2 regions of the Stappia sp. P2PMeth1 genome follow, and region 2 is predicted to be linked to the other one. Evidence: predicted binding sites of a transcription regulator. Region 2 holds the regulator's gene; the other holds the start of a gene.

Region 1 (15,512 bases), on a different contig from region 2:
GCGAGGATCTGTTCTATCGGCTGCATGTCCTGCCGATCCGCCTGCCGGCGCTGCGCGACCGGCGCGAGGACATCCTGCCGCTCGCACACGCCTTCCTTGCCCGCTACGCCCAGGAAGAGAGCCGCGCCTTCTCCGGCATCGCCCCTTGCGCCGGCGAGAAGCTGCTCACCTATGACTGGCCGGGCAATGTCCGCCAGTTGGAAAACGCCATCCGCCAGGCCGTGGTGCTGCACGAGGGCGAGGCGCTGACCGCGCAGATGCTGCCGGCCTTCCTGCTCGGCGACGGCGGCCTGTCGCCCCGTCACGATCCGGCCCGCGCGCCGGCCTTCGGCGCCCGGCGCCGGGGCGGCGAGATCGAACCGCTCTGGGCGCAGGAAAAGCGGATCATCGAGGACGCCCTCGACGCCTTCGACGGCAACATCGCCAAGGCGGCGGCGGCGCTGGAGATCAGCCCCTCGACCATCTATCGCAAGCGCCAGTCCTGGACCGACCGCATCGACGGCGGCGATGGCGCCCTGTTCACCGGTTTTGCCGGATAATCTTGTTGTTTTCCCCGCGCCATTCTATACGTTGCGCCGCAAAATACGCCTTGCGGGGCTTCAACAGGGTGGGGCTTGGATGATCAGGGGCAAGTCGGTTCGTTTCGGCACTTCGGTCGGGGATGCGGTGGCTGTCGGCGGTGGGCCGCGCAAGGCGGGCTCTGCGTCCGTTGCCAGGGCTTTGGTGCTTGCCACCAGCCTCGTCGTCCTGCTTCCTGCCACGGCGACTGCGCAGCAGACCATGCTTCCCCAGGACCTCGCCAGCGCCTATCAGGTGCTCGACGCGGCCTGGGACGAGGCGCCGCTCTCCTTCGCCGCCCTCGCCTTCGCGGAAGCTCCCGCCACCGGCTACGGGCAGTACACGCCCCGCGGCGACGCGGTCTTTGGTGCGGGCGACACGCTCACCGTCTATGCCGAGCCGGTCGGCTTCGGCCACGAAAAGACCGAGACGGGCTACGGCGTGCGGCTCAGCGCCGGCTTCGAACTGCTCAACATGTCGGGGCAGGTGCTGGCCGAACAGACCGGCTTTGCCGACCTGCGGGCCGACAGCCGCAACCGGCTGCGCGAATTCCATGCGACGCTCAGCTTCGCTTTTGAAGGTCTGCGGCCGGGCGACTACCGACTGGTGACGACGCTCACCGACACGGTGAGCGGCAAGACCGCCTCGGCCGAGATGCCTTTCACCGTTACCGCGCCTGCGGCGCAGTAAGACTGCTCATTTCTGCAGCCGGAGTTTGGTGATCTCCTCGGCAATGCGCTCAAACGCTTCGACCAAGGCGCTGTTCGACTTCGCGTCGAAGGCCATGGAGGGGGTCGTGGCGCACTCGTTCATCATCTTGATGGTGGTCGCATCGGTGATCTGGAAGGCCACCGTGTAGATCTGCACACCGGCCTTCTTGGCGTTGGAGCAGGTCAGCTTCAGCCGCTCATCCATCCGCTGGGCAATGGTCGAGGAATTGTCCGCCCCGTTGCCCAGCCGCTCTTCCGTGCCGTAGCCATAGGCTGCGTAGTCGGTCCGGTTGAACGAGTTCTGCCCGAAATAGGTATGCTCGCCATCGGTCATGACGATGAGCACGCGGACATGCTCCTCCTCCGAATCCTTCTTCACCTCCCGTCCCTCGGTGAAGGGCTCCGAGGGGGAAAGCACCCGCCAACCCCAGATCGCACCCTGATGGATGTTGGTGCCACCCGTCGCTTCCATCGACTGAATGTCGCGGAGCACCTTCGCCTTGTCGCTGGTCAAGTCGGTGATCGGCTGGGTCTTGCACCAGTAGTTGGGGCCGGAATTCGTATTCGTCCCAAGAGACAATGTCTGGTTTCGGTACTTGCACAAGCGCTTCTGGGCATATTCCCACTGAGTCATACCGGATGAACGATAGGCCTGACTCGCCGATTGCTGGCACGCTCCCCGGTCATCATCGAGATAGTTGTTGTAGTAGCTGTCGCCCCGGCGCCTGTTGGCAGTGGAGGGTTCATCGGGGGCGAATTGCGGGACGATCAGCGTCGCCGGGTTGGATTTGGACGGTGGCGTGTCGTCAACGTCATACGGCATCGGCCGCGCCTCGACACAGCCCAACCAGTCGGTTCTGCCAAATTGTTTGAACAACGTGAACCGGCTCGGCTTGCCGTTGACGAAATACCTGCTGTCGAACAGGGCCGGATCCGGTGTGCCATCAGCACGGGTTTCGAAATTCTTCCAGTGGACCGGCGACAGTCCCTCCCGGTCCATCCAGGACTCGGTGGCCTTGTCGGCGCCAATATTGACGTACTCGGAAAACGGCACGAGGCCGATCTTCACCCGGTCCTTCTTGTCACCGTCCTCGTTGATCTTGAACAGCGTCTCGGCGAGATCCTTGGCGGCCTTCTTCAGCGTCGTCATGCGGCTTCCGGCCATGGATCCGGAGTTGTCCAGCACCATCACCACATCGAAGGTCGCCTTGCCGACAACCGCCTCGGAGACCACCCGCACATCGATGTGACTCTTGCTCATGATGCTGCCGAGCATGGTCTGCACCGGCTTCTGCGCCCTCACCGTCACCGTGCCCTTCACCACCGACACGTCGAGCGCGACCCCGTCGGAACTCCCCTTGTAGATCGCGGCGAAATAGGCCTCGGCATTGGCCTTGACCTTCGCCTCGGACAGTCCCTGGCTGCTGTAGTTGGCAGCGAGCGCCGTCGCGTCTGCCGCCGCCTGCAGATTGACCTTCACATTGTAGGCCCGGGTGTAATCGATACCCGCGCCGATCACGAGCAGACAGACGCCGGTGCATACGGCAAGCGGCACCACGATGCTGCCGCGGCTGTCTGAGGCGAAACGTCTGGCGAGGCGCAGGAACTTCATCATGGCCCGGAGCCTACACCGCCGGCCTTGCCAAAACCTTTTCAAGACCCGTCAGGGCCCCGGAAACCGTGTTTTCAGAAGGTGCGTGTCCGGGTGCCCGTCCCGGTGGATCTCCGGGTGCCTGGTGCCGCAGCAAAAAGCGGCGCGGGAGACCATTGACAGGTGCAGGAGAGGCGCCTACATCAAGCGCGCTGTTAGCACTCTCATTCACAGAGTGCCAACGTGGTCGGCGATCCGGGCGACCCCGACGGAGGGGCGCCGGCGCGACAAGTACCACGCTGGCCCCAAAAGGAAAGAGCACGACATGAAGTTCCGTCCTCTGCATGATCGCGTTGTTGTGCGCCGCGTCGACTCCGAGGAGAAGACCGCCGGCGGCATCATCATTCCGGACACCGCCAAGGAGAAGCCGCAGGAAGGCGAAGTCGTCGCCGTCGGCCCGGGCGCCCGCAAGGAGAACGGCGACCTGATCGCGCTGGACGTCAAGGCCGGCGACCGCGTGCTGTTCGGCAAGTGGTCCGGCACCGAGGTCAAGATCGACGGTCAGGACCTGCTGATCATGAAGGAAAGCGACATCATGGGCGTGGTCGGCTAAGCCGCACCGCGCTTTTTTCGTCCTTTTCGCGGTCGCTCGCCGCAAGCCTTCTTCAGGCCGCAGGCGCGACACCGCGATGATCCAAACCACATGGAGACATGAAAATGGCTGCCAAAGACGTCAAGTTCTCTTCCGACGCCCGCGACCGCATGCTGCGCGGCGTCGACATCCTCGCCAACGCCGTCAAGGTGACGCTTGGCCCGAAGGGCCGCAACGTCGTCATCGACAAGGCTTTCGGCGCCCCGCGCATCACCAAGGACGGCGTCTCCGTCGCCAAGGAAATCGAGCTTGAGGACAAGTTCGAGAACATGGGCGCGCAGATGGTGCGCGAGGTCGCGTCGAAGACCAACGACATCGCCGGCGACGGCACGACCACCGCGACCGTCCTGGCCCAGGCCATCGTCCGTGAGGGCGTCAAGGCCGTTGCCGCCGGCATGAACCCGATGGACCTGAAGCGCGGCGTCGACCTCGCTGCCCAGACCGCCGTCAAGGACCTCGAGGCCCGCTCCAAGAAGATCTCCACCTCCGCCGAAGTGGCGCAGGTCGGCACGATCTCGGCCAACGGCGACACCCAGATCGGCGAGGACATCGCCAGCGCGATGCAGCGCGTCGGCAACGAGGGCGTGATCACCGTCGAGGAGGCCAAGTCGCTCGAGACCGAGCTCGAGGTTGTCGAGGGCATGCAGTTCGACCGCGGCTACCTGTCGCCCTACTTCGTGACCAACGCCGAGAAGATGGTCGCCGAGCTGGAGAAGCCGTATATCCTGCTGCACGAGAAGAAGCTCTCGAACCTGCAGGCCATGCTGCCGATCCTCGAGGCCGTCGTCCAGTCCAGCCGTCCGCTGCTGATCATTGCCGAGGACGTCGAGGGCGAGGCGCTTGCCACGCTCGTGGTCAACAAGCTGCGTGGCGGCCTGAAGATCGCCGCCGTCAAGGCTCCGGGCTTCGGCGACCGCCGCAAGGCCATGCTCGAGGACATCGCCGTCCTGACCGGCGGCACGGTGATCTCCGAGGATCTCGGCATCAAGCTCGAGAACGTCACGCTCGACATGCTCGGCACCGCCGAGAAGGTCTCCATCACCAAGGAGAACACCACCATCGTCGACGGGTCGGGCAACAAGGCCGACATCGAGGGCCGCGTGGCGCAGATCAAGGCGCAGATCGAGGAGACCACCTCGGACTACGACCGCGAGAAGCTGCAGGAGCGTCTGGCCAAGCTCGCTGGCGGCGTCGCGGTGATCCGCGTCGGCGGTGCGACCGAGGTCGAGGTGAAGGAAAAGAAGGACCGCGTCGACGACGCTCTCAACGCGACCCGCGCGGCCGTCGAGGAAGGCATCGTCCCGGGCGGCGGTGTTGCCCTGCTGCGTGCCAAGAAGGCTGTCGAGGCGCTGACCTCCGACAATCCGGACATCATGGCCGGCATCAAGATCGTCCTGCGCGCTCTTGAGGCTCCGATCCGCCAGATCGCCCAGAACGCGGGCGTCGAGGGTTCGATCGTGGTCGGCAAGATCCTGGAGAACAGCGACGAGACGTTCGGCTTCAACGCCCAGACCGAAAAGTACGTCAACATGGTGGAAACCGGCATCATCGACCCGACCAAGGTCGTGCGCACGGCCCTCCAGGACGCGGCTTCGATCGCCGGTCTGCTGATCACCACCGAGGCGATGGTCGCCGAGCTGCCGAAGAAGGACTCGCCGGCTCCGGCGATGCCGGGCGGCGGCATGGGCGGCATGGACTTCTAAGAAGTCCATCAAGCCGCCCATCACCGGGCATCCTGAAACCGCCAACAGGCGGTTTCAGAGGCGGCATGGACTTCTAAGAAGTCCATCAAGCCGCCCATCATCGGGCATCCTGAAACCGCCAACAGGCGGTTTCAGTGGCGGCATGGACTTCTAAGCATTTTCCAGCGGAGCGAAGCTTCGCGTCGCGCAAATGCGAAAAAAAAGAAGTCCAAAGCCAGAAACAACGAATGGGCGGCCCTCGGGCCGCCCATTTGCGTTTGAAGCCCGCCCTGCCCACATGGACAGCGGCGGGCGCAAGAGGTATGGCGAGGGCCGCAAGGCTGCCTGGAAAGGCCGGCCCGAAAGACCCGACGAGAAGAGCCGAGGAAGAGTGCCATGGACCGCGATACGCTGGCCCGCATCGAGCGGCTGGAAGAGCAGCTCGCCTTCCAGACGCGCACCGTCGAGGAGCTCAACGAGGTGGTCACCCGACAGGCCGACCAGATCGACATGCTGAGCCGCCGCCTGGCGGCCCTGGGCGAGCATGTCGAGGAGTTGGAAGACGCCGCCGCCGGCAATGTGCCGGTGGCCAAGCCGCCGCACTACTGAGCCGGCGGGCAGGCGTTCCTAGCGCGTCAGCCGCTCACCTGGGCGGCGAGCCGCTCGAACAGCGGGTTGGCGGCGGTGAAGACGTAGTCGAGCGTCGTCACGCTGACATGCGGGGCGCCGTGGTCGCGCAGCAGCGTGGCGCAGTCGGCGGCGCGATCCGCCGGGCAGTGCAGCAGCAAGGGCTGGCCGACCTGGGTGCCGAAGGGCGCGACCGCGCCGAACTGCTCGGCCGCCGTGCGGGCGGTCAGCTCCGGCGCCTGCACCAGCGCGCGGATCTCGCGATGCGAGCGGGCCCGCTCCTCCGCCGCGATCCGGTCGAGGATGACCCTTGCGGCGGCAAGCTGCGCCGGCGTCCACTCGGCCTTCAGCGAGGCGACGAGATGCGCCTGGCTCTTCAGGATGACGCCGTCGTCCAGCACCTTGAGATTGTTGGCGGCAAGCGTCGAGCCGGTGGTGGTGATGTCGACGATGAGCTCCGCCGTACCGGCGGCCGGGGCGCCCTCGGTCGCGCCGGCGCTTTCGACGATGCGGTAGTCGGACAGGCCGTGCTGGGCGAAGAAGGCCCGCGTCAACGCCACATATTTGGTGGCGACGCGCAGCCGCCCGCCGTTGCGGGCGCGGAAATGCGAGGCGACGTCGACGAGATCGGCCATGGTCGACACGTCGATCCAGGCATCGGGCGCGGCGACAACCACATCGGCGAAGCCGAAGCCGAGCGGGGTGACCACATGCACCAGCTCCTCGGGCCGCGAGATCGTCTCATGCACGAGATCGAGGCCGGTGACGCCCAGATGCGCCTGTCCGGTGCTGAGCTCGCGGGCGATCTCGGAGGCCGACAGGAAGGCGATCTCCACCTCGGAGGCGGCAAAGCGGCCGAGCCGGCCGCGATAGTTGCGCGCCCCGCCCGGACGGCCGACCGGCAGGCCGGCACGGGCGAAGAAGTCGTGGGTGTTGTCCTGCAGCCGTCCCTTGGAGGGCACCGCGATGATCAGCGGCTGGGCGGCGGTTTCCGGCGAATGGGTCATGACACTGCGCCTCAGATCCGGTCGAGCCAGATGGAAAAGCCGGTCGCCGGGATATGGGTCTCGGCGCCGAGCAGGGCGAGCAGGCGGTCGTAGCGGCCGCCGCCGACGATCTGGCCTGCCGCTTTGCGCGAGGCCGAGTGAATTTCGAAGACGAAGCCGGTGTAGTAATCGAGCCGGCGGCCGAAATCGGCGGAAAACTCGAGGTTCCCCACATCGACGCCAGCCGCCTCCAGCGCGTCCAGCCGGGCGGTGAAGCCGGCAAGCGCGGCAGCCAGATCGAGCCCCGAGCGGGTCGCGAAGGCCTCCAGCGCCGTCACCGCCTCGCGAGGACGGCCACGGATCGCCAGGAAGGCGGAGAGCAGCTCCGCCGCCCGGTCGGTGCCGCTGTCATGGGTGGCGAGCGCCGCCTGCTCCAGCAGCCGGCCGGCGATGTCGGCAGCGCTGCGGCCGGCGATCGGGCGCAGGCCGGAAAGCCGCAGCAGCTCGGCAACGGCCTGCTGCGCGGTTGCGGGATCGACGCCGTCGAGCGCCCGCATCAAGGCGGGGGCCGGCATCGCGCCCTCCGGCACGCCGCCGGTCATGGCGGCGATGGCCGCGTCCAGCCGGTCGCGTTCGCCGAACAGCTCGCCGAGCCGGCGGCGCCACACGGGCGCAAGATCCAGCCCGTCGAGCACGGCGCGGAACAGCGCCTCGTCGCCGATCTGGATCGTCGCATCGTCGACGCCGAGCGTTGCAAGGCTCTCCAGCGCCAGCGCCAGCACATGCGCGTCGGCCTCGGCCTCGTCCGGCCGGCCGAAGCACTCGACGCCGGCCTGCATGAACTCGCCGGCACCCTCGCGGCGCTGGCGGAACACCGGGCCGCAATAGGAATAGCGCGCCGGGGTCGTCGCGCCGGGCCCGTCGAGATGGGCGCGGCAGACCGGGATCGTGTAGTCCGGGCGCAGGCACAGCTCTTCGCCGGCCGCGTCCGAGGTCAGGTACATGCGGCCACGGATGTCTTCGCCGATCAGATCGAGAAACAGGCTGCTCGGCTGCAGGATCGCCGGCTCGACAGCGGGAAAGCCGGCGGTCTCGAACAGCGCGGTCAGGGCCGCGTAGCGCGCGGCCTGCGGCCCGGCGGGGTTCGTGGCGGGGCTCACTTGGTCACTCCCGCATCGCCGTCCTGGCGGGCGCGGTCCTCGGCCTGCTCGGCCAGCATCCGCCGCACGGTGGCGACGATGTCGGCCTCGGGGATGCTGACCTGCGCCGGGCGGCTCTCGCGCCAGGTGACGTTGTCGGCGATCTCGCCGGAAAGCCGCTTGCCCTCGATCAGGTCCTTGATCTGGACAGTGCCCTCGGCCCGTTCGTCGCCGCCCTGGATGATGGCGAGCGGGCAGCCGCGGCGGTCGGCATATTTGAGCTGGTTGCCGAACTTCTTCCAGTTGCCCTGATACATCTCGGCGCGGATGCCGGCAGCGCGCAGCTCCTGCGTCATCTTCTGGTAGCGGGCAAGGCTTTCCGTGTCGCCGTCCATCACCGTGACCAGCACGGGGGCGACGACCTCGTCGGCCTGAAGCTTCTTGAGGTTCTTCAGCGCGCTCATCAGGCGCGAGACGCCGATGGAAAAGCCGGTCGCCGGCACGTCGCGCCCGGTGAAGCGCTTGACCAGGCCGTCATAGCGCCCGCCGCCGCCGACAGAGCCGAACTGCACGACCTCGCCCTTCTCGTTGGTAACGTCGAACAGCAACTCGGCCTCGTAGACCGGGCCGGTGTAATATTCGAGCCCGCGTACACAAGTCACATCAGCTTGAATACGCTCGTTAGAATATTCAGACCTCTCGCATAGCTCAACGAGCGACACGAGCTCCTCGATCGCACTCCCAAATTTTTCTCCGAATTTCTCAAGATATTTATGAGAAACCTCCCTCAAATACTCGGCTGGACTGACCATAGTTTCGACTTTCGGTCTATCCTTAATTACCCAGTCAACGAAATTTCCTTTCGTCCAGCTACCTTTCTGATCGCTCTCAAGGGCAAAATCATAGAATTCCTCAAGCGGGAGAGTTGAGTTACCGCTTCTCCATTGCGAAAACCTCGCAGCCGCTAGGAGAGAACTAACATTCTCGACTTGATCTTCGCTCAACCCCGCGCCCTTGGTGAAGTCGCCGCTCTCGTCCTTGCGGCCCTCGCCCAGCAGCAGGCGAACGCCCTCGATGCCGAACTTGTCGAGCTTGTCGATGGCACGCAGCACGGTCAGCCGGCGCTCGGCATTCTCCTCGCCGCCCAGGCCGATGGCCTCCATCACGCCGTCGAGCACCTTGCGGTTGTTGACGCGGATGACATAGGACCCGCGCGGAATGCCGAGAGCCTCCATCGTGTCAGCCATCATCATGCACATCTCGGCATCCGCCTGGACGCCCGGCGCGCCGACGCTGTCGGCATCGAACTGCATGAACTGGCGGAACCGGCCCGGCCCCGGCTTCTCGTTGCGGAACACCCAGCCGGCGCGGTAGCTGCGGAACGGAAGCTGGATCTCGTTGATGTTTTCCGCGACATGGCGAGCGAGCGGCGCGGTGAGATCGTAGCGCAGGCTCATCCACTGCTCGTCGTCGTCCTGCACCGAGAAGACGCCAGCATTCGGCCGGTCGGTGTCGGGCAGGAACTTGCCGAGGCAGTCGGTATATTCGAAGGCCGGCGTCTCGACCGGATCGAAGCCATAGCGCTCGTAGACCTCGCGGATCTTCGCCAGCATCGCCTCGGTGGCACGGATATCGGCGGCCGAGCGGTCGACGAAGCCGCGCGGCAGGCGGGCCTTCAGCTTGGACGGTGTGTTCTTGGCCATCGGCGTATCGGAATCCATCGCGGGCGCGCGCCTTTTTCAAACATGGTCAAAAAGGAGTGCGCGATCTTGCAGTTGCCGGTTTCCTAGACGAAACGGCCCGCGCGGGCAAGGATGGCGGGGAGAGTGCCGCCGGCGCGCGCGGGGCGCCGCGGCGGATCGGCGCTTGCATTCGGGGGCGTTCCGACTATGGTCCCGCGCGGTTCCGCCGCAGTGGCTCTCGGGTCGCGGGCGGTCAAACAGACTGGATCCCCTTGATGTTCGGAGTTCCCATGCCGGGTGACGGCATTCTGCAGACGGGCGAGGCCAGCGAAACGGCGCCGCTTGGCGCAGCGCGGCTTTCCGTCGTGCTGCCGACCTATAACGAGCGCGACAACCTGCCCGTCCTGATCGACCGGCTCGACGCCGCGCTGGCCGGCATCGCCTGGGAGGCGATCGTCGTCGACGACAACTCGCCCGACGGCACCGCGGATGTCGCTCGCGCCATCGCCGCGCGTGATCCGCGCGTGCGCGTCATCCGCCGGGTCGGGCGGCGCGGCCTGTCGGGCGCCTGCGTCGAGGGCATGCTGGCGTCCTCCGCCGACTATGTGGCGGTGATGGATGCCGACCTGCAGCATGACGAGACCCTGCTGCCGAAGATGCTGGCGGCGCTGTCCAACGGCGCGGCCGACCTTGCGGTGGCCAGCCGCCATGTGGAAGGCGGCGACGTCGGCACCGGGCTTTCCGGCGTGCGTGCCTCCGGCTCCGGCCTTGCCAACCGGCTGGCGCGGGTGTTGCTGAAGGTGACCCTGTCCGACCCGATGAGCGGCTTCTTCATGATCCGCCGCACCGAAGTGGAGCGGCTGGCGCCCGGCCTCTCGTCGCAGGGCTTCAAGATCCTGCTCGACATCGTCGCCACCGCGCGCGGCTCCTTGCGCATCGTCGAGCTTCCCTTCGTCTTCCGAGAGCGCCTGCATGGCGAGAGCAAGCTCGACACGCTGGTGGCGCTCGACTTTCTGGGGCTCGTCTTGTCCAAGCTCGTCGGCGACCTGGTCTCGATCCGCTTCCTGATGTTCATGCTGGTCGGCGCGTCCGGCGTCGTCGTGCATATGGCGGCGCTGTTCGCGCTGCTGGAGATCGGCGGCCTCTCCTTCCCGGTGGCGCAGACGGCGGCGACCTTCGTCGCCATGACCACCAATTTCTGGCTCAACAACCGCCTGACCTATCGCGACCGGCGGCTGCGCGGCTTCGCGGCCCTGCGCGGCCTCTTGACCTTCTATGTGGTGTGCAGCGTCGGCGTCGTCGCCAATGTCGGCGTCGCCTCGCTGGTCTATCAGGAGGATGCCGGGCGCATCCTGGTCGGGCTCGCCGGCCTTGCCGGCGCGGTGATGGGCGCGGTGTGGAACTATGCGGCAAGCTCGGTGCTGACCTGGCGCAAGGCCTGAGGCGTAGGCCTTCGCGCGCGACAAGGACGACGAGATGGCGGGACACGGCTCCAACAACGAGGCAATCCAGCCGGGCGGCACGGCAGCGGGGGCCCTGCCGCTGTGGCTGCGCCCGCTGCCCCTCGCGCTGCTCGTCGCCGCCCTCGCCGTGCTGCGGCTGCTGGTCGCCGCCAAGGCCGGCCTTGCTGAGGACGAGGCCTATTACCGGCTCTGGGGGCTGCATCCCGCCGCCGGCTATTACGATCACCCGCCGATGGTCGCCTGGTTCGCCTTCCTCGGCCAGTCGCTGTTCGGCGACACCGCGCTCGGCCTGCGGTTCCTCTCCGTGCTGTCGGCCGCCATCGGCTCGGCGGCGATCTGGCGCACCGGCCTGCTGCTCTATGGCGCGCGCGAGGCCGGCTATGCGGTGCTGTTCCTCAATGCCAGCCTGCTGATCGGTGCCGGCAGCCTGCTGGCGACGCCGGACGCGGCGTCCGTGCTGTTCTGGGGTCTTGCCCTCTGGGCGCTGGCCGAGCTGACCGCGAGCGAAAACCCGTGGTGGTGGCTCGCCGTCGGCCTGTTCGCCGGGCTCGGGCTCAATGCCAAGTATTCGGTGCTGTTTCTCGGCGCCGGCATCGTGCTCCATCTCGTCTTCGTGCCGCAGGCGCGGCGCTGGTGGGGCGCCTGGCAGCTCTGGGCCGGCGGGCTGCTGGCGATCGCCCTGGTGCTGCCGGTGATCGGCTGGAACGCGGCGCATGACTGGGCCTCCTTCGGCAAGCAGTTCGGCCGCGCCGTGCCAGAGGGCTGGAGCACGCGCTACCTGCCGGAATTCGTCGGTGCGGTTGTCGGCCTTGCCAATCCGCTGGTCGCGGTGCTGGCCGGCATCGGCCTGGTGCGGATCGCCCGCGCGGCCCTGCGGGGCGAGCCGGCGGGCGGTCTGCTGCTGTGGACCAGCCTGCCTTTCGTCGTCTACCTCTTGGCGCATTCGCTGCATTCGCGCGTGCAGGGCAACTGGCCGGCGCCGCTGTTTCCGGTGATCGCCCTTGCCGCCGCGCTGATTGCCGCCCGGCCGCCGGCATGGCCCGGCGCGCGGGTCTGGCAGCGGTTTTCGGCCGTCGCGATCGCCCTTGGGCTTGCGGTGTCGCTGATCGTCTATGTCCATGCGGTCGTGCCGCTGACCGGCGCCCTCGCCCGCAAGGATCCGACGCATCAGATCCGCGGCTGGGCGGAGATCGGCGCGGAATTGCAACGGCTTGCGGCCGAGCAGGAGGCGGCCTGGATCGCCACCGACGCCTATGGCCTCAACGCGCAGCTTGCCTGGCAGCTCGACCGGGCGATGCCGGTGGAACAGGTCGACCAGCGCATCCGCTACGCGATGCGGCCCGATCCGGATCCCGAGCGTGTCGCCCGCCCTGCCCTCTTCGTCGCCCAGGAGCGGCGCGATCCGGGCACGGAGCGCCTGTCGGCGCGCTTTGCCGAGGTCGAGCAGATCGCCGTGCTGACCCGCCGGTCGGACGGCACGCCGGTCGAACGCCTTGTCGTCTACCGGGTGGCCGAGCCGCATGCCGGCACGCCGTTCGATCCGGTCTACCCGCTTCCCTGAGCCGCCCGGCAAGCCGAGCCGGCAAAATTGACACTGGTGCCGGCCGGCCCGCCGCTGCATAGAATTCCGCCATGAAACGGATCCTTCTCACCTCACCGGACTACGGCCTGGCCTTCGGCGTCGACAGGGCCCTGCGCGAGCTGATCTCGGCCGGCGCGCTGTCCGCCGTGGGGTGTCTCGTCGTCTCCGACCTGTGGTCGCGCGAATACCTGCCGCTGCGCGATACGGTCGACAGCGTGCGCCACCGGACCCTGGTCGGCCTGACGCTGACGCTCACCCATCCTTTCGCGCCGCTGTCGATGCGCGCGCGCAGCCAGTTCGGCAACCGGTTTCCAAAGGCGCGCTGGTGGCGCTGGTGGGGGGCGCTGCGGCTGCTGCCCGACGAGATGCTGGCGGAGGAGGTCGAGGCGCAGATCACCTGTTTCGAGGAGTTCTACCAGCGTCCGGCAGACTTCCTGCATGTGGCGGAGGACCTGCTGGCCGTTCCCGCCCTCGCCCGGGTGGTGCTGAAGCAGGCGGCCCTGCGCCGCTGGCCGCCGCGCATCGTGATGCCGCAACTCAGCCCGCGCGCCGCCGCGCGCTTCACCCGCGATGCGCGCGATGCCGGTCTCAAGGTGCTGGAGCGCGGCCCCGACTTTCCCGAGGCCATCGACCAGGGGGCCCATGTCCAGCATCTGCGCCGCGGGCTCGACGGGCTCGCCGACCGCACCGTCGTGTTCTGCCAGCCGGGCGAGATCGACGATCGGCTGCGGCGGGCGGAGCCGCGCGCCCGGCTCGATACGCGCAGCGCCCAGTTCGCCTTCTTCCGCGGGGATACGTTCCCGCTGCTGCTGATGGAAAAGGACATTTTCCTGTATTGACGCGCGGCCCGAAGGCCAGAAACGCGAAAACCGGCCCCCCGCGGGGATGGGGGGCCGGTTTTTCGGGAGGGGCGCTGCCAGGTCAGGAGAGCAGCGCCTGTTGTTCTTGATATAGGGGCGCGGCGGCCCGGTTACAGTGACGACGGTCACATAATCGCTTTGCTGCGGGCGAAACCGCCGTACAATGGCGCAACGGGGCCATTCCGGTCCGGCGCGACGGGGCAGTCGCACCGGCGCATCCTCCAGTTCATGCGGCATTCATGCGCCAGCCCCGACACTGCGCGTCCATCGTGGCGACGAATCGAGGCAGGACACATGGTCGAACTGAGGAACTTCCTCGAGAACAGCTTCTCCATGGAGGGGCTCGACTGCAATCTCGCCGCCGGTCTCGCCGCGCTGGCGCGGCCGATGTCGGTGAAGCCGGGCGCCATCCTGTTCGAGTCCGGCGATCCCGGCAACGGCTGCTACGCGATCCTGGAAGGCTCGCTCAAGGTCTCGATCGTCAGCGTCGAGGGCGACGAGCAGTTGCTGGCCGTGCTCGGCCCCGGCGCCATCGTCGGCGAGCTCGCCCTGCTCGACGGACGGGCGCGCTCGGCCACCGTCACCGCGCTGAAGCCGACCCGCCTCGCCTTCATCGAGAAGCACGCCTTCGAGCGCTTCGCCGACGAGAACCCGGCGCTCTACCGCCACATGCTCTACATCGTCGGCCAGCGGCTGCGCCAGGCCAACGACGTGCTGGCGGCCCGCTCCTTCCTGCCGCTGCCCGGCCGCGTCGCCCAGACGCTGCTGCAGCTCGCCGACACGTTCGGCAAGCCGGTCGACAAGGACCGCATCCTGATCCACTACAAGCTGTCGCAGGCCGACATCGCCAACATGGCGGGGGCGGCGCGCGAAAACGTCAGCCGCGTCCTCAACGACTGGAAGCGCGCCGGTACGATCAGCCGCATTTCCGGCTATTACTGCCTGGAAAAGCCGGACTGGCTGCGCCGCGCCTCGGCGCTGTAGGAGCCTGCCTATCTCCAGGCGCCCGCCCTTGGCATTCGCGCCGAAACATGTGACATTTCAAGTAACTGGCGCGAGGGGGGCTTCAGTCTCCCGCGCACAGTCCCGCCCCGTTTGCCGCCGGCCGGCCCTGCGCCCGCACAGCCGGCGGCCCCAGCCCCAAGGGTTCCGCCGATGTCGTTACAAGAGCTGCTCGAACTGTCCGCCGTCGAGCTTTCGCGCAAGATCCATGGCCGCGACGTGTCGGCCCGCGAGGTGATGGAGGCGACGCTGGCGCGGATCGAGGCGGTCAATCCGGCGATCAACGCCATCGTCTCGCTGCGCGACGGCGATGCGCTGCTGGCCGAGGCGGAGGCGGCCGACGTCGAGCTCAGTGAGGGGCGCTCGCGCGGGCCGCTGCACGGAATCCCGCAGGCGATCAAGGACCTGGCGATGACCGCCGGCATTCCGACGACGATGGGCTCGCCGGTCTTCGCCCGCCAAGTGCCGGAGGAGGACGGCATCCAGGTGGCGCGGATCCGGGCGGCCGGCGGCCTTCTCATCGGCAAGACCAACGTGCCGGAATTCGGCCTCGGCTCGCATACCTACAACCCGCTGTTCGGGCCGACGCGCAACCCCTACGACAGGACGCGCAGCGCCGGCGGCTCCAGCGGCGGGGCGGCGGCAGCGCTGGCCGCGCGCCTGCTGGTGGTGGCAGACGGCAGCGACATGATGGGATCGCTGCGCAATCCGGCCGGTTTCTGCAACGTGCTGGGCATGCGGCCGAGCTACGGCCGGGTGCCGTCGGGGCCGGGCCCGGAGAGTTTCTTCGACACGATGGCGACGGAAGGGCCGATGGCGCGCAGCGTCGACGATCTGGCGCTGCTGCTGTCGGTGCAGGCCGGGTACGACCCGCGCGCGCCGCAATCGCTGCCGGGCGACGGGTCCGAATTCGTGCCGCCGATCCGGTCCGACATTGCCGGTCTCAGGGTCGGCTGGCTCGGCGATCTTGGCGGACAT
Region 2 (15,512 bases):
GTCCGCCATGCGCGGCCGACTCGCACCAGGCTGATGCCGGCATGCTTTGCCGGCTGTCTCCCTGCCGTATGCGCGACGGCCGGCACCAACGACAAGACCCTGACCGGACCAGGCATTCGGACCGGCAGAGATATCTGGCGGCGTCTGCGGGAGGCAAGCAGGGAAGGCTTCGGGGCCATGACGAGAAACGTTGTTCTTTCGCCGCTGTCGCCGCGCGGCCTGATGCGCAAGTTCGTGCCGGCGATGGCCTCGTCCGGCTGGCTGCCCGGCATCAAGGCCGCACCGGCAAGCCGCGACGTTCCCAGCCTCGGCCGGATCGGCTCGCTGGAGGTGCGCCTGGCGCGCAGCGCCAAGGAGATCCGCAAGGCCCAGCAGCTTCGCTATCACGTCTTCTACGAGGAAATGTCGGCGATCGCCGATGCCGCGACCGAAGCGAACAAGCGCGACGTCGACGCCTATGACGACATCTGCGACCACCTCCTGGTGCTCGACCACGAGGCGTTCGAGCGCAACAAGCTCGGCCGCAAGGTGCCGCGCATCGTCGGCACCTACCGGCTGCTGCGCCAGGACGTCGCCGAGCGCCATGGCGGCTTCTACACCTCGGCCGAGTTCGACATCCAGTCGCTGGTCGACGCCCATCCGCGCCTGCAGTTCCTGGAGCTCGGCCGCTCCTGCGTGCTCAAGCCCTATCGCACCAAGCGCACGGTGGAGCTGCTGTGGCACGGCATCTGGGCCTATGTGCTGATGCACCGCATCGACGTGATGGTCGGCTGCGCCTCGATCGAGGGCACCGATCCGGACCGGATGGCCTCGCAGCTCGCCTTCCTGCACCACAATGCGCGGGCGCCGGAGCCCTGGCGGGTGCGCGCCCTCGACGCGCGCTATGTCGAGATGAACCGGATGCCCAAGGCCGAGGTCAACGAGCGCCAGGCGCTGCGCGAGCTGCCGCCCCTGATCAAGGGCTATCTGCGGCTCGGCGCCTATATCGGCGAGGGCGCCGTGGTCGACCACCAGTTCGGCACCACCGACGTGCTCATCGTCATGCCGGTGGAGGCGCTGAACAGCCGCTATGTCAACCATTACGGGGCGGATGCCGGCCGTTACGCCGGCCAGTAGCCGCTGCGCCCCCCGTTCCGCCCCTCAGCTCCGGCCCTCCCTCCGGCCCCTCCGTTCCGGGGGCCGGCGGTTACGGCTGCGGGCCGTCATAGCCCTCGATGATCACCAGGTCCGACACCGCATGGGCGGCGCGCAGCGACTTGGCATAGGCATAGCCGGCGCTCTCGTAGCAGGCGAGCGCCTGTTCGTAGCTGTCGAACTCGATCACCACGTTGCGCTGGCGCGCCGTGCCTTCCTTGCACTCGAAGCGGCCGCCGCGCACGATGAAGCGGCCGCCATAGGCACGGAACGCCTCGGCATTCGCCTCGATATATTTCCTGTAGGCGTCCGGATCGCTCACATCGACCCGTGCCACCCAGTATCCCTTTGCCATGCTTGCACCTTTCGCGGAGTTGCGGCGGCGCGGCGCCGCCTGCCTCGTCGTCCCGAGCCGGTCAAGGCGTAGCGCGCGGCGGGCCGGGCTGTAAAGCCGCGCGGTGCATCCGGCGCCGCCGGCGACCAGGCTTAACACCCCCTTAAATCGCCGCATTTAGGCTCCAAGGCGAAGCTTGGACGCGCGCGCATCTGACCCGCGCGGGTCTGGCCGGCGCGGCGAGATCCGCGCGCACTGGAGGGAACAGGCCGAATCGATGGCTCGGGGATCGTCAACCGGAGGCCGGCGCACCACCCGCGTCGAGCCGAAGATGGAGCGTGGCGGCGCGACGCTCGACATGCGCCTGACCGGAGCCGACCGGCCGGCCGCCGGCGGCCGCGTGCCCGCCTCGCCGCCCCCGCGGGGGCGTCCGGCCCGCAAGCCCGCCGCCAGCGGCGGCGACGGCGGCGGCCTCGACCTTGGCGCGGTCAAGGGCGGCGGACGCGGCAAGTCGCGCGCCAAGCGCCAGCGCGGCGGCCTGACCCGGTTCTTGCGGCGCGGCCTCTACTGGAGCTTCGTCCTGTGCATCTGGGCCGGCATCGCCGGCATCGGCGTCCTCATCTATTACGCCGCCTATCTGCCGCCGACCTCCGAATGGAAGGTGCCGCAGCGCCCGCCCAATGTGCGCATCGTCGCCTCCGACGGCACGTTGATGGCCAATCGCGGCGACACCGGCGGCGAGGCGGTGCGGCTGGAGCAGTTGCCGCCCTATCTGCCGCAGGCGGTGATCGCCATCGAGGACCGGCGCTTCTATTCGCATTTCGGCCTCGACCCGCTCGGCCTCGGCCGGGCGGTGGTGACCAACCTCACCTCCGGCCGGCTGGCGCAGGGCGGCTCGACGCTGACCCAGCAGCTTGCCAAGAACCTGTTCCTGGAGCCCGACCGCACCCTGCGGCGCAAGGTGCAGGAAGCGGTGCTGGCGCTGTGGCTGGAGACCAACTACTCCAAGGACGAGATCCTGGAGATGTATCTCAACCGGGTCTATTTCGGCGCCGGCGCCTATGGCGTCGATGCCGCCGCCCGGCGCTATTTCGGCAAGTCGGCGCGGCTCATCAGCGTCTCCGAGGCGGCAACGCTGGCCGGCCTGCTCAAGGCGCCCTCGCGCTATGCCCCGACCCGCAATCCGGACCTTGCCCAGGACCGCGCCGCCACCGTGCTGGCGGCGATGGCCGAGGAAGGCTATCTCAGCGACGCGGAGGCGCGCGATGCCCTTGCCGCGCCGATGCGCGTCGTCACCCACCACACCTCGGCCAGCGAGAACTATGTCGCCGACTGGGTGATGGAGCGGCTGCCCGGCTATGTCGGCGCCATCGAGACCGACATCATCGTCGACACGACGATCGATCTCGGCCTGCAGATCATCGCCGAGGATTCCCTGCGCCGGGCGCTGTCGGAGGAGGGCGCCAAGCTCGGCGTCGGCCAGGGCGCCATCGTCACGCTGGACGGATCGGGCGCGGTCAAGGCGCTGGTCGGCGGCCGCGACTATTCCCAGAGCCAGTTCAACCGGGCGGTCAATGCCAGGCGCCAGCCCGGCTCCGCCTTCAAGCCCTTTGTCTATCTCGCCGCGCTGGAGCGCGGGCTGACGCCGGCGACCGTGCGCGTCGACGAGCCGGTCAGGATCGGCAAATGGGCGCCGCAGAACTACACCAAGACCTATCGCGGCCCGGTGACGCTCACCGAGGCGCTGTCGCTGTCGCTCAACACCGTCGCCGCGCGCCTCGCCGAGGAAGTCGGCCCGCGCGCCATCATCCGCGCCGCCCGCAAACTCGGCATTTCCTCGCCGCTCGCCTCCAACCTGTCGATCTCGCTCGGCACCTCGGAAGTGACGCCGCTGGAGATCGCCGCCGCCTACACGCCCTTCTCCAATGGCGGCTACGCGGTGGTGCCGCATGTCATCCGCTCGATCCGCACGGTCGACGGCAAGGTGCTCTATGCCCGCGCCGGCGACGGTCCCGGCCGGGTCGTCGACCATGCGACGCTCGCCGACATGAACATGATGATGGCGCAGACCCTGATGACCGGCACCGGCAAGATCGCCCATCTGGAGGGCCGGCCGGCCGGCGGCAAGACCGGCACCAGCCAGGATTTCCGCGACGGCTGGTTCATCGGCTATACCGGCACGCTGACCACCGCCGTCTGGCTCGGCAATGACGACAATTCGCCGACCAAACGCGCCACCGGCGGCTCGCTGCCGGCCAAGATCTGGAAGGACGTGATGCAGGCCGGCCACCAGGGCCTGCCGGTCGCCAGCCTGCCGGGCGTCTCCGACCGGCCGGTGCGGGTCGCCGAACCCGCCACCACGCCGCTCGACATGCCGATGCGCGACATCCCGGCCGAGGGCGATCCGGCGCGGCGGCTGCCGCCGATGCAGGACGGCGAGGGCGGCGGCGGCCCGCTCGACCTCATCAACCGGATCTTTGGCGGCTGACCTTCCCCGGCTGACCTTCGCCGGCTGACCAGGCTCCCGCCTCAGGTGGCGGAGCGCACCCGGCGGCTCGCCAGCAGCGCCAGCACCGCGCCGAAGCCGTTGACGGCGACAATCAGCGCCAGCGGCAGGGCGGTGGCGCCATGGGTGGCGCCGACGCCGATGCCGACCAGCGCGGCGATGCTCATCTGGCAGATGCCCATCAGCGAGGAGGCGCTGCCGGCCCGGTCCGGGAAGGGCATCAGCGCCGCCGCCTGCGCCTGCGGCAGGGCAAGGCCCACCCCCACCATATAGAGCATCATCGGCGCGATGACGGAGGCGGCCGAGGGCGCGGCGAGAACCGCGGCGATCATCGCCGCCCCGCCCAGCGCCAGCAGCACGCAGCCGGTGAGGATCGTCACCTCCGCGCCCTTTTTCGGCGCCAGCCGCTGGCCGATCAGCGTGCCGACCACATAGGCGCCGGCGCAGGCGCCGAAGGCGATGCCGTAGAGCTGCGGGGTCAGTCCGAAAATGTCCTGCAGCACGAAGGACGAGCCGGAAATGAAGGCGAAGAGGCCGCTATAGGTCAGCGTCACCACCGCCAGATAGGCGACATAGGCGCGGTGGCGCAGCAGGCCGGCAAAGCCCGACAGCACGGCGCGGACGGAAAAGGGCGCGGTCTCGCGCGCCCGGATCGTCTCGGGCAGGCCGCGCCAGACGCTGGCGATCACCAGGGCGGCGAAGGCGACCGACACCAGGAAGACGAGGCGCCAGCCGCCGGCCGCCGCGATCAGCCCGCCGAAGAACGGCGCGATCGCCGGGGCAAGGCCCATGATCGAGCCCATGCGGGCGAGTTCCTGGCCGGCGCGCGGCCCCTCGTAGAGGTCGCGCACCACCGCGCGCGCCAGCACCACCGGCCCGGCGGCGCCGAAGGCCTGGCAGAAGCGCGCGACGATCAGCACCTCGACGCTCGGCGCCAGCGTGCAGGCAAGGCTCGCCACCGCATAGATCGCAAGGCCGGCGATCAGTCCCGGCTTGCGGCCGATCCGGTCGGCGAGCGGGCCGTAGACCACCTGGCCGACGGCGAAGCCGACGAGAAACACCGACAGGGTCAGTTGCACCGAGGCATGGGTCGCCTCGAGATCGCGCAGGATCGAGGGCAGCGCCGGCAGATACATGTCGGTGGAGATCGGGCCGAGCGCCGTCAGGCTGGCGAGCAGGATGGTGAGCGCCCAGGTGTCCGGCTTGAGCATGCGATCGGCCTTCGTGCGGGGGCGCCGGCCGCGCGGGCGGGCGGGCGCCGTGTGGGAGGCGGCTGCGGCGGGTCTTGCGGGCCGCCTCAGCCGTAGAGATGCAGGCGGCCGCCCTCGCGCTTCAGCCAGTCGCGCGCCTCTTCCGTATGCGGGGCCAGGCGGCGGCAATGGGCCCAGAAGCGCGGGCCGTGGTTCATCTCGGCAAGATGAGCGACCTCATGGGCAGCGACGTAATCGAGGATCGAAGGCGGCGCAAGCACAAGCCGCCAAGAGAAGGAGAGCCGCCCGTCCGCCGTGCAGGAGCCCCAGCGGCTGCGGGTGTCGCGCAGGGTAAGGCCGGAGGGGCGGCGTCCGAGCGCCGCCGCGTGGCGCGCCACCGCGGTCTCGAGGTCCCGCCGCGCCTCGCGCTTCAGCCAGTCGGTGAGCTTGCGGGCAATGTGCTCGGCAGCGCCGGGCACCAGCAGGTGGCCGATCGCGCCGGCCTCGGCCTGCGTTTCCGCCTGCGTCTCGCGCCGCACCAGCCCGCGCAAGCCCCCCGCTGCAACGATCCTGTGCGCCGCCCCGCGCAGCGGGATCACCCCGCCTTCGACGAAGGGCACCGCCTCGGGCCGCTCGCCCAGCCGCCCGGCCAGCCAGCCGCGCTGGCGCTGCGCGAAGTCGCGCGCGGTGGCAAGGCTGCCGCCCCTCGGCACGGTCAGCACCGGCGGGCCGCCATCGGCCGGCACGCGCAGGATGTAGCGCTGCGCCCGCGGATTGGCGCGCAGCGCGATGCGCTGCATCCGCCCGTCGATCTCCAGGGTGATCTCCTCGGGCAGGGCCGGCTGGCGGCGCAGGCGGAAGAAGGAGCTCACGCGCCGGCCAGTTCGTCGAAGCGCTTGCGGACGGTGCCGCTCAAGGGGTTCTTCGCGCTCCAGCGGTAGCGGATCGTCTCGAAGCGCATCGAGCGCGCGTCGATCAGCAGCAGCCGGCCGAGCAGACCCTCGCCGAAGCCGGCGATCTCCTTGATCGCCTCCATCGCCTGCAGCGTGCCGACGATACCGGTCAGCGCGCCGAGCACGCCGGCCTGCGCACACGTCGGCAGCAGCCCGTCCGCCGGGCGCTCGGGGAAGAGGCAGCGATAGGTCGGGTTCGGCGTGCCGTCCTCACCGCTCTCATGCGGCTTCAGCAGCGTCAGCGAGCCGTCGAGCCGGCCGACCGCGCCGGTGACCAACGGTTTGCCGGCAAAGAAGCAGGCATCTGAGACGAGATAGCGGGTGGCGAAATTGTCGGAGCCGTCGATGACGAGGTCGTAGCGCGAAATCAGCGCCAGCGCGTTCATCGCGGTCAGCCGCGCCACATGCGGCTCGACCTTCACATGCGGGTTCAGCCGGGCGATCGCCTCGGCCGCGCTCGCCACTTTCGGCTCGCCGAGATGGTCGGTGTCGTGGATCACCTGGCGCTGCAGGTTGGAGAGCGACACGGTGTCGTCGTCGACGATGCCGAGCGTGCCGACGCCGGCCGCCGCCAGATATTGCAGCACCGGCGCGCCGAGCCCGCCGGCGCCGATCACCAGCACCCTTGCGGCTTTCAGCTTCTGCTGGCCGGGGCCGCCGACATCCTGCAGGACGATGTGGCGGGCGTAGCGTTCGAGTTCTGCGGGCGAAAGCGGGGTCATCTGAGGGTCCGGCAAGGCAACGGAAAGGGGCGGTCAGCGCAGCAGTCGGCCGACCAGCCGGGCGGTGTAATCGACCATCGGGATGACGCGGGCATAGTTCAGCCGGGTCGGGCCGATGACGCCGAGCACACCGATGATCCGCTCGTCCTGATCGCGGAAGGGCGAGACGACGATGGAGGAGCCGGAGAGCGAGAACAGCTTGTTCTCCGAGCCGATGAAGATGCGCACGCCCTCGCCGCCCTCGGCGGCGGTCAGAAGCTGGATCAGCTCGCGCTTGTTCTCCAGATCGTCGAACAGCAGGCGGATGCGCTCCAGGTCCTGCTCCGCCTCCAGATGCGACAGCAGGTTGGAGCGGCCGCGCACGATCAGCGAGCCGGCCGCGTCGACCGCGCCGGAGCGGGTGGCGATGCCGGCTTCCACCAGCTTGGCGGTCAGCGCGTCCAGCTCCTTCTGGTGGCGGTCGCGCTGGGTCTCCAGCTCGCGCCGCGCCTCGGCCAGGGTGCGGCCGCGGATCAGGCTGGTGAGATAGTTCGACGCCTCGATCAGGGCGGTCTGCGGCAGGCCGGGCGGCAGGTCGACGATGCGGTTCTCCACCGAGCCGTCGTCGCCGACCAGCACGACCAGCGCCTTCAGCGGCTCGATGCGGACGAATTCGACATGGCGCAGGCGCACGTCCGCCTTGTGGGTGAAGACGACGCCGGCGCCGCGCGACAGGCCGGAGAGCATCTGGCTCGCCTCGGTCAGGAGCTGCTCGCTGGTGCGCTCGCTGCGCGCCGCCTTGACCTGGATGTCGATCTGGTCGCGCTCCTCGCGCGTCAGGTCGCCGACCTCCAGCAGCGCATCGACGAAGAAGCGCAGGCCCCCTTCCGTCGGCATCCGCCCGGCCGAGGTATGCGGCGCGTAGAGCAGGCCGGCATGTTCCAGGTCGGACATGATGTTGCGGATCGAGGCCGGCGACAATTGGATCGAGGGCAGCCGCGACAGGTTGCGCGAGCCGACCGGCTCGCCGGTGTCGAGATAGGATTCGACGATGGCGCGGAAGATCTCCCGCGACCGCTTGTCGAGATCGCTCAGGCTGACGGACGGCACACCCAGCGTCACGTTCGCGCTCCCCGGTTCAGCAACTCCAGCTTCCGCACCTTGACATCCTGCCTTGCCGCCAACGCGGCCAGCCTCAGCGAATATAGTGCGGCCCGCCCGCGATTGCCCATATCCCGTGATTGCCCCTGACAAAGGCGCCGACCGGCCGGCGAGGCGGGACAAGCGGCAGACAGGCATTTCATTCCTGTCCCATATTGGATTAAGAGGGACGCGGAACAGGAGCAAGGGGCATTGGCGCCCCGAGCGGCAGGCTTTGAAGGGGATCGACATGCGGCCATCCAAACGCGCGGCGGACGAGCTGCGCGCCGTGACGCTGGAACGGAGCGTTTCCAAACACGCGGAAGGCTCGTGCCTGGTCAAGTTCGGCGACACCCATGTTCTGTGCACCGCGAGCCTGGAAGAGCGGATTCCGCCCTGGCTGCGCGGCCAGGGCCGCGGCTGGGTGACCGCCGAATATGGCATGCTGCCGCGCGCCACCGGCGAGCGCATGCGCCGCGAAGCGTCCTCCGGCAAGCAGTCGGGCCGCACGCTGGAGATCCAGCGGCTGATCGGCCGGTCGCTGCGCGCCATTGTCGACCTGCCGCTGCTCGGCGAGCGGCAGATCTCGGTCGATTGCGACGTCATCCAGGCCGATGGCGGCACCCGCACCGCCGCGATCACCGGCGCCTGGGTCGCCCTGCATGACTGCATCGAGTGGATGCGCGCCCGCGACATGCTCGCCGGCAAGGTGCTGAAGGACCATGTGGCGGCGATTTCCTGCGGCATCCATGGCGGCCAGGCGGTGCTCGACCTCGACTATCTCGAGGACTCCGACGCCGATACCGACGCCAATTTCGTCATGACCGGCGCCGGCGGCATCGTCGAGATCCAGGGCACGGCGGAGGGCGCGCCCTTCACCGAGGCGCAGTTCGCCGAGCTGATGGAGCTCGCCAAGTCCGGCATCGCCCGGCTGGTCGACCTGCAGAAGATGGCGATCTCGTGAGGCGCGCATGACCGACACCGCATCCACGCCCATCCGCCGGCTCGAGCCCGGCCGGATCGTGCTGGCGAGCCACAATCCGGGCAAGCTGCGCGAATTCGCCGAGCTGATGGCACCTTACGGCTACGAGGTCGTCTCGGCCGGCGCGCTCGGCCTGCCCGAGCCGGAAGAGACCGGCACCACCTTCGAGGCCAATGCGGAGCTGAAGGCGCGCGCCGCCGCCGAGGCCTCCGGCCTGCCGGCGCTCGCCGACGACAGCGGCTTCTGCGTCGTCGCGCTGGACGGGGCGCCGGGGGTCTATTCGGCCCGCTGGGCAGGTCCCGAGAAGGACTTCGCGATGGCGATGCGCACCATCGAGGAAAAGCTGCAGGCCGCCGGCGCGCTCGATCCGGCGGACCGCCGCGCGTCCTTCGTCGCCGTGCTCTGCCTTGCCTTTCCGGACGGCGAGGTCGCCCTGTTCCGCGGCGAGGTCGAGGGCACCGCCGTGTGGCCGCCGCGCGGCAGCGGCGGCTTCGGCTATGATCCGATGTTCCAGCCGGACGGCCACGCCCGCACCTTCGGCGAGATGTCGGCGGAGGAAAAGCACGGGCAGGCCGGCGCCGCGCTGTCGCACCGCGCCCGCGCCTTCGCGGAGTTCTCCGCGCGCTGCCTGGAGGCATGATGGCAGAGGCGGACGGCGGTTTCGGCATCTATGTGCATTGGCCCTTCTGCGAGGCCAAATGCCCGTATTGCGACTTCAACAGCCATGTCCGCCATGCCGGCATCGACCAGCCGCGCTTTGCCGCCGCCTTCGAGCGGGAGCTTGCCTATTTCGCCGCACGCACGCGCGGGCGGCGGGTCGAGTCGATCTTTCTCGGCGGCGGCACCCCGTCCTTGATGCTCCCTGCGACCGTCGGCCGCGTGCTCGACGCCATCGCCGGACTGTGGGAGATCTCGCCGACCGTCGAGGTGTCGATGGAGGCCAACCCCTCCTCGGTGGAGGCGGAGCGGTTTCGCGGCTATCGCGCCGCCGGCGTCAACCGGCTGTCGCTCGGCGTGCAGTCCTTGCGGGACGCGGACCTGAGGCGCCTCGGCCGGCTGCATGACGCGGATCAGGCGCGCGCGGCGATCGGCATCGCCCGCTCGACCTTCGAGCGCATCTCCTTCGACCTGATCTACGCCCGGCCCGACCAGGATGCCGCCGCCTGGCGCGCCGAGCTGGAGGAGGCGATCGGCCTTGCCGCCGACCACCTGTCGCTCTACCAGCTCACCATCGAGCAGGGCACGCCCTATTTCGAGCTGCACCGCGCCGGCAAGCTGGTGGTGCCCGATCCCGACACCGCCGCCGATCTCTACGACCTGACGCAGGAGATCTGCGCCCGCCACGGCATGCCGGCCTACGAGGTCTCCAACCATGCGGTGCCCGGCGCCGAGTGCCGGCACAATCTCGTCTATTGGCGCTATGGCGACTATGTCGGCGTCGGCCCCGGCGCCCATGGCCGGCTGACCGGCGGCAACGGCAAGTTCGCCACCGCCACCGAGCGCCATCCGGAGACCTGGCTCGCCGCCGTCGAGGCGCGCGGCGAGGGGTTGATGGAGGACGTGTCGCTGACCCGGGAGGAGCAGGGCGACGAGTTCCTCCTGATGGGCCTGCGGCTGGTGGAGGGCGTCGACCTTGCCCGCTTCGAGGCGATTTCCGACCGCCGGACCGATCCGCGCCGCGTCGCCGACCTCGTCGAACACGGCATGGTGGAACGACTCGGCGGCACGCGGATGCGGGTCACGCCGGCCGGTTTGCTCGTATTGGATGCGGTCGTCGCAGATCTTGCATCGTAATTTTTTACGATATCTCCTGAAAATTGACGGCTCCGGCAACTTTTTTCCACCGCGTTGCCGATTTGCGCAAGATCCTGTCTTGGCTTGCGTTTTCAGGGACATCCGGAGGAGATTCCGGCGGCAAGGGCCGCACTTCCGGTATTCCGTCACCGCATGACCGGCCGGAGACCGTCCTGCCTGTTGAAGCGGCCTTCATCTTTGTCATATTATTTTTGCAATGCGACAAAAGGCAGCCGTCCATGCTGCGCTGCCTCACGGAGATTGCGAGGTCGGTCACGTGTTCTACCAGGTCTATGAATTCAATCATGCGGCGATGAGTCCGCTGCGGGCGAGCGCCGACATGGCGCGCCTGTATTTCCAGAACCCGCTCAACCCGCTCTCGCACACCCCGATCGGGCGCTCGGTCGCCGCCGGCTGCGAGTTGATCGAGCGGATGACCCGGCGCTACGGCAAGCCGGAATTCGGCCTCACCCAGACCACCGTCAGCGGCGTCAAGGTGCCGGTGCGCGAGGAGATCGTCTGGAAGAAGCCGTTCTGCAACCTCTTGCATTTCGACCGCAAGCTCGGCGAGCGCAAGCACAAGGGCCCGCGCATCCTGATGGTGGCGCCGATGTCGGGCCACTATGCGACGCTGCTGCGCGGCACGGTCGAGACGATGCTGCCGAGCGCCGACATCTACATCACCGACTGGATCGACGCGCGCATGGTGCCGCTCACCGAAGGGCGCTTCGATCTCGACGACTATATCGACTATGTCATCGAGATGCTGCACTTCCTGGGGCCGGACACCCATGTCATGGGCGTGTGCCAGCCGTCGGTGCCGGTGCTCGCCGCAACGGCGGTGATGGAGGCGCATGGCGACCCTTGCGCCCCGGCCAGCGTCACCCTGATGGGCGGGCCGATCGACACGCGGATCAACCCGACCGCCGTCAACGATCTCGCCGAGAGCAAGAGCATCGAGTGGTTCGAGCGCAACGTCATCATGAAGGTGCCGTTCCCGCAGCCGGGCTTCATGCGCGACGTCTATCCGGGCTTCCTGCAGCTTTCCGGCTTCATGAGCATGAACCTCGACCGCCACGTCAACGCCCATCACGAGTTCTTCCAGCATCTCGTCTCCGGCGACGGCGACAATGCCGAGAAGCATCGCGACTTCTATGACGAATATCTGGCGGTGATGGACCTCACGGCGGAGTTCTACCTGCAGACGGTGGAGACCGTGTTCATCCGCCACGCGCTTGCCAAGGGCGAGCTGCGCCATCGCGGCGAGCTGGTCGACTGCAGCGCCATCCGCCGCTCGGCCCTGCTCACCGTCGAGGGCGAGAAGGACGACATCACCGGCCGCGGCCAGACGATGGCGGCGCACAACCTGTGCGTCAACCTCGCCCCCGACATGCGCGCCCATTACATGCAGCCCGATGTCGGCCATTACGGCGTGTTCAACGGCTCGCGCTTCCGCTCCGAGATCGCCCCGCGCATTCTCGACTTCATGCGCAGCCATGCCCAGCTTCCGGCGGCCCCGCCGAAGGCCGACGTCAGGGCAAAGCCGGCCAGGGCGTCGGGCAAGGTCTCCGATCCGCTGGCCGAGGTGCTGCTGGCGACGCCGCGCGGCGTTGCCGACGACCTCACCGCCATCGGCGGCATCGGCCCGAAGCTGCAGACCGCGCTGAACGGCGCCGGCATCTTCCACTACTGGCAGATCGCCGCGCTCACCGACGAGCAGATCGCCGCGCTCGACAGCCGCCTCGACTTCCGCGGCCGCATCGACCGCGACGGCTGGATCGAGCAGGCCCGCAAGCTCGCCGAGCAGCCCGCCACCCACTGAGCGAGACATGAGCGTCCTCGCATGAGCTCCTGGCTCATCGCCGTCGACGGCGGCGGCAGCACCTGCCGCGCCGCCCTTGCCGGCCGTGACGGCGAGATCGTCGCGCGCGGCCTCGCCGGCCCCGCCAATGTCGCGACCGACCCGGGGCAGGCCGCCGCCAATATCCTTGCGGCGGCGGGCGCCGCCCTAGCCGAGGCCGGCCTGCCGGCGGAGGCGCTCGCGGATTGCCCGGCGCTGCTCGGTCTTGCCGGCGCCCGCCAGCTCGGCCGCGACGGCCGCGCGCTTCTCTCCCTTCCCTTTTCGCAGGTGGAGCTCGTCGGCGACGGCGAGATCGCGCTGGAAGGCGCGCTCGGGCCCGATGACGGGATCATGGCGATCCTCGGCACCGGGTCGGCCTTTCTCGCCCGCCATGGCGGCGAGATCCGCAGCGTCGGCGGCTGGGGCGTGCATCTCGCCGACCAGGGGGGCGGCGCCCGGCTCGGCCGCGAGGCGCTGAAATCGGCGCTGCTGTCGCGCGACGGGGTGCGCCCGCGCGGAAGGCTCGCCGAGACGCTGCTTGCCGCCTTCGGCGACGATCCGGCGCGCATGGTCGCCTTCGCCGCCACCGCCCGCCAGGCGGATTTCGCCCGCCATGCCCCAGCGGTCTTCACGGCGGCAAAGGCCGGCGACGGCGAGGCCGAGGCGCTGCTGGCCGCCTTCACGGCCGAGGTCGAGGAAATGCTCGGCGCGCTGGTCTTTCCCGCCTGCCGGCGCATCGTGCTGATGGGCGGGCTTGCCCCCTTCTATGCGGCGCGCCTCGCGCCGCGCTTTGCCGCGCATCTCGCCGCGCCGCTCGGCGATGCGCTGGACGGCGCCGTGCGGATGGCGCGGCGGGCGTTCTTCGCCGCCTGAGGCCCGCCGGCAACGGGCCCTGCGGTTATGCAAATGCCCTGAAATCTCATTTTACATCACCTTTTGCGTGGCCCACCCTGTCGGTCATGCCAAGCCGGCCTGCGCTCCGGACGGTACGCGCGCCGTCCGAAAACCGATTCAGGTTTTCGGGCCGATGCTGTAAGAGCAGGGGCAGAGCAGAGCCAGGTGGGCCGGCGTGGAGGCGGCGGCCCGCGGTTGGGAGGAACGAGATCGGATGGGCCAGTCTTCGGGGCGCCACTCTTCGGGGGACCAGTCTTCGGGGCGCCAGTCTTCGGGACGCCTGGCCGTCGAACGGCTGCTGGAGCGGCTGTCCGCCTGGCTGGCGATCGCCGGCGGCGCCGCGCTGGTGGCGCTGACCGTGATCACCGTCGTGTCGATCGCCGGCCGGGCGCTGATCTTCGCCGGCCTCGGGCCGATCCCCGGCGACTACGAGCTGGTCGAGGCCGGCACCGCCTTCGCCATCTTCGCCTTCCTGCCCTGGTGCCAGTTGAAGCGCGGCCATGTCACCGTCGACCTGTTCCTCGCCCGCTTCGGCGCGCGCCTCAATGCCGGCGTCGACCTTGTCGCCAACATCCTGATGACGCTGGCCAGCGGCCTGATCGCCTGGCGCCTGTGGCTCGGCATGCTCGACAAGAAGGCTTATGGCGAGACCACCTTCATCCTGCAGTTTCCGCTGTGGTGGCCCTATGCCGCCGCGCTGGCCGGGGCGGGCTTCGCCGTCGTGGTCTGCGCCTATACGGTCTGGCGCAGCCTGGACGAGACCCTCGCGCGGCCCGTTGCCGCCGGCCGGGAGTAAGACGACGTGTCATCCCTCGAATACGGCCTGTGGTCGATCCCGGTCCTCCTGCTGCTGATCTTCCTGCGCCTGCCGATCGGCCTCGTCATGCTGATGGTCGGCATCGCCGGCACGACGCTGGTCACCGGGAGCACGGTGCCGATCCTCGCCCAGCTCAAGTCGCTGGTCTACAGCACCTTTTCCAACTACTCGCTGTCGATCGTGCCGCTGTTCCTGTTGATGGGCCAGTTCGCCACGCGCGGCGGCATGTCGCGCGCCCTGTTCCGCGCCGCCGAGACCATGGTCGGCCACCGGCGCGGCGGCGTCGCCATGGCGGCGGTCGCGGCCTGCGGCGGCTTCGGCGCGATCTGCGGCTCCTCGCTCGCCACCGCCGCGACCATGGGCCAGGTCGCCCTGCCCGAGATGCGGCGCTGCGGCTATTCCGGCGCCCTGTCGACCGCCTGCCTTGCCGCCGGCGGCACGCTCGGCATCCTCATTCCGCCCTCGGTGGTGCTGGTGATCTACGCCATCCTGACCGAGCAGAACATCGCCAAGCTGTTCGTCGCCGCCTTCATTCCGGGCATCCTCGCCGCCCTCGGCTACATGCTCACCGTCTCGCTCTATGTGCGCTTGCGCCCGGACAGCGCCGGCAGCCGCGACAAGGCGAGCCGCGCGGAGCGGATCGCCGCGCTGATCGCCGTCTGGCCGGTCATGGTGATCTTCGTTGCGGTGATCGGCGGCATCTATTCCGGCGTCTTCACGCCGACGGAAGGGGCGGCGGTCGGCGCCGCCGGCACCGGCATCGTCGCCCTCATCAATGGCGGGCTCGACCGCAAGGGGCTGGTGGAGTCCTTCCTGTCGACCGCCAGCGCCACCGGCATGATCTTCTTCATCGTGCTCGGCGCCACGGTCTACAACGGCTTTCTCGCCTTCTCGCAACTGCCGCAGCAATCGGCGGCCTATGTCGCCGGGCTCGGGCTCAACCCGTGGACCGTGCTCGTCGTCATCCTGATCTGCTACCTGATCTTCGGCTGCATCATGGATTCGCTGTCGATGATCCTGCTGACGATCCCGATCTTCTTTCCGATCGTCGCGGCGCTCGACTTCGGCCTGCCGCCGGAAGAGTTCGCCCTGTGGTTCGGCATCATCGTGCTGATCGTCGTGGAGGTCGGGCTGATAACGCCGCCCGTCGGCATGAACCTCTTCGTCATCAACTCGATGGCGCCGAACGTGCCGCTGTCGCAGACCTTCCGCGGCGTCGTGCCCTTC

The links. The regulator HrcA, encoded in region 2, represses chaperone genes, less so after heat shock. The targets are predictions, from matches to a motif close to GTTAGCACTCNCNNNNNGNGAGTGCTAAC.
Positions count from the first base shown of each region.
Region 1: a site for HrcA is predicted at 3,074-3,102, ahead of groES (co-chaperone GroES). Genes of this name have one in related genera too.

Region 1 covers NZ_FYAW01000050.1:107,655-123,166, reverse strand. Annotated here, with positions in the region: gene P2PM1_RS23245 (sigma-54 dependent transcriptional regulator) at 1-539, shown strand, start outside; gene P2PM1_RS23240 (hypothetical protein) at 619-1,248, shown strand; gene P2PM1_RS23235 (VWA domain-containing protein) at 1,255-2,883, opposite strand; gene groES (co-chaperone GroES) at 3,185-3,472, shown strand; gene groL (chaperonin GroEL) at 3,577-5,214, shown strand; gene P2PM1_RS23220 (SlyX family protein) at 5,590-5,802, shown strand; gene hisG (ATP phosphoribosyltransferase) at 5,829-6,827, opposite strand; gene P2PM1_RS23210 (ATP phosphoribosyltransferase regulatory subunit) at 6,839-7,966, opposite strand; gene P2PM1_RS23205 (HisS family protein) at 7,963-9,648, opposite strand; gene P2PM1_RS23200 (glycosyltransferase family 2 protein) at 9,918-11,069, shown strand; gene P2PM1_RS23195 (glycosyltransferase family 39 protein) at 11,104-12,651, shown strand; gene P2PM1_RS23190 (ChbG/HpnK family deacetylase) at 12,723-13,511, shown strand; gene P2PM1_RS23185 (Crp/Fnr family transcriptional regulator) at 13,827-14,516, shown strand; gene P2PM1_RS23180 (amidase) at 14,688-15,512, shown strand, end outside.
Region 2 covers NZ_FYAW01000022.1:47,796-63,307, forward strand. Annotated here, with positions in the region: gene P2PM1_RS15830 (GNAT family N-acetyltransferase) at 244-1,116, shown strand; gene P2PM1_RS15835 (DUF1330 domain-containing protein) at 1,187-1,489, opposite strand; gene P2PM1_RS15840 (transglycosylase domain-containing protein) at 1,746-3,956, shown strand; gene P2PM1_RS15845 (multidrug effflux MFS transporter) at 3,998-5,185, opposite strand; gene P2PM1_RS15850 (M48 family metallopeptidase) at 5,272-5,964, opposite strand; gene moeB (molybdopterin-synthase adenylyltransferase MoeB) at 6,033-6,839, opposite strand; gene hrcA (heat-inducible transcriptional repressor HrcA) at 6,873-7,940, opposite strand; gene rph (ribonuclease PH) at 8,209-8,922, shown strand; gene rdgB (RdgB/HAM1 family non-canonical purine NTP pyrophosphatase) at 8,930-9,580, shown strand; gene hemW (radical SAM family heme chaperone HemW) at 9,577-10,734, shown strand; gene phaZ (polyhydroxyalkanoate depolymerase) at 11,012-12,556, shown strand; gene P2PM1_RS15885 (BadF/BadG/BcrA/BcrD ATPase family protein) at 12,578-13,447, shown strand; gene P2PM1_RS15890 (TRAP transporter small permease) at 13,683-14,264, shown strand; gene P2PM1_RS15895 (TRAP transporter large permease) at 14,271-15,512, shown strand, end outside.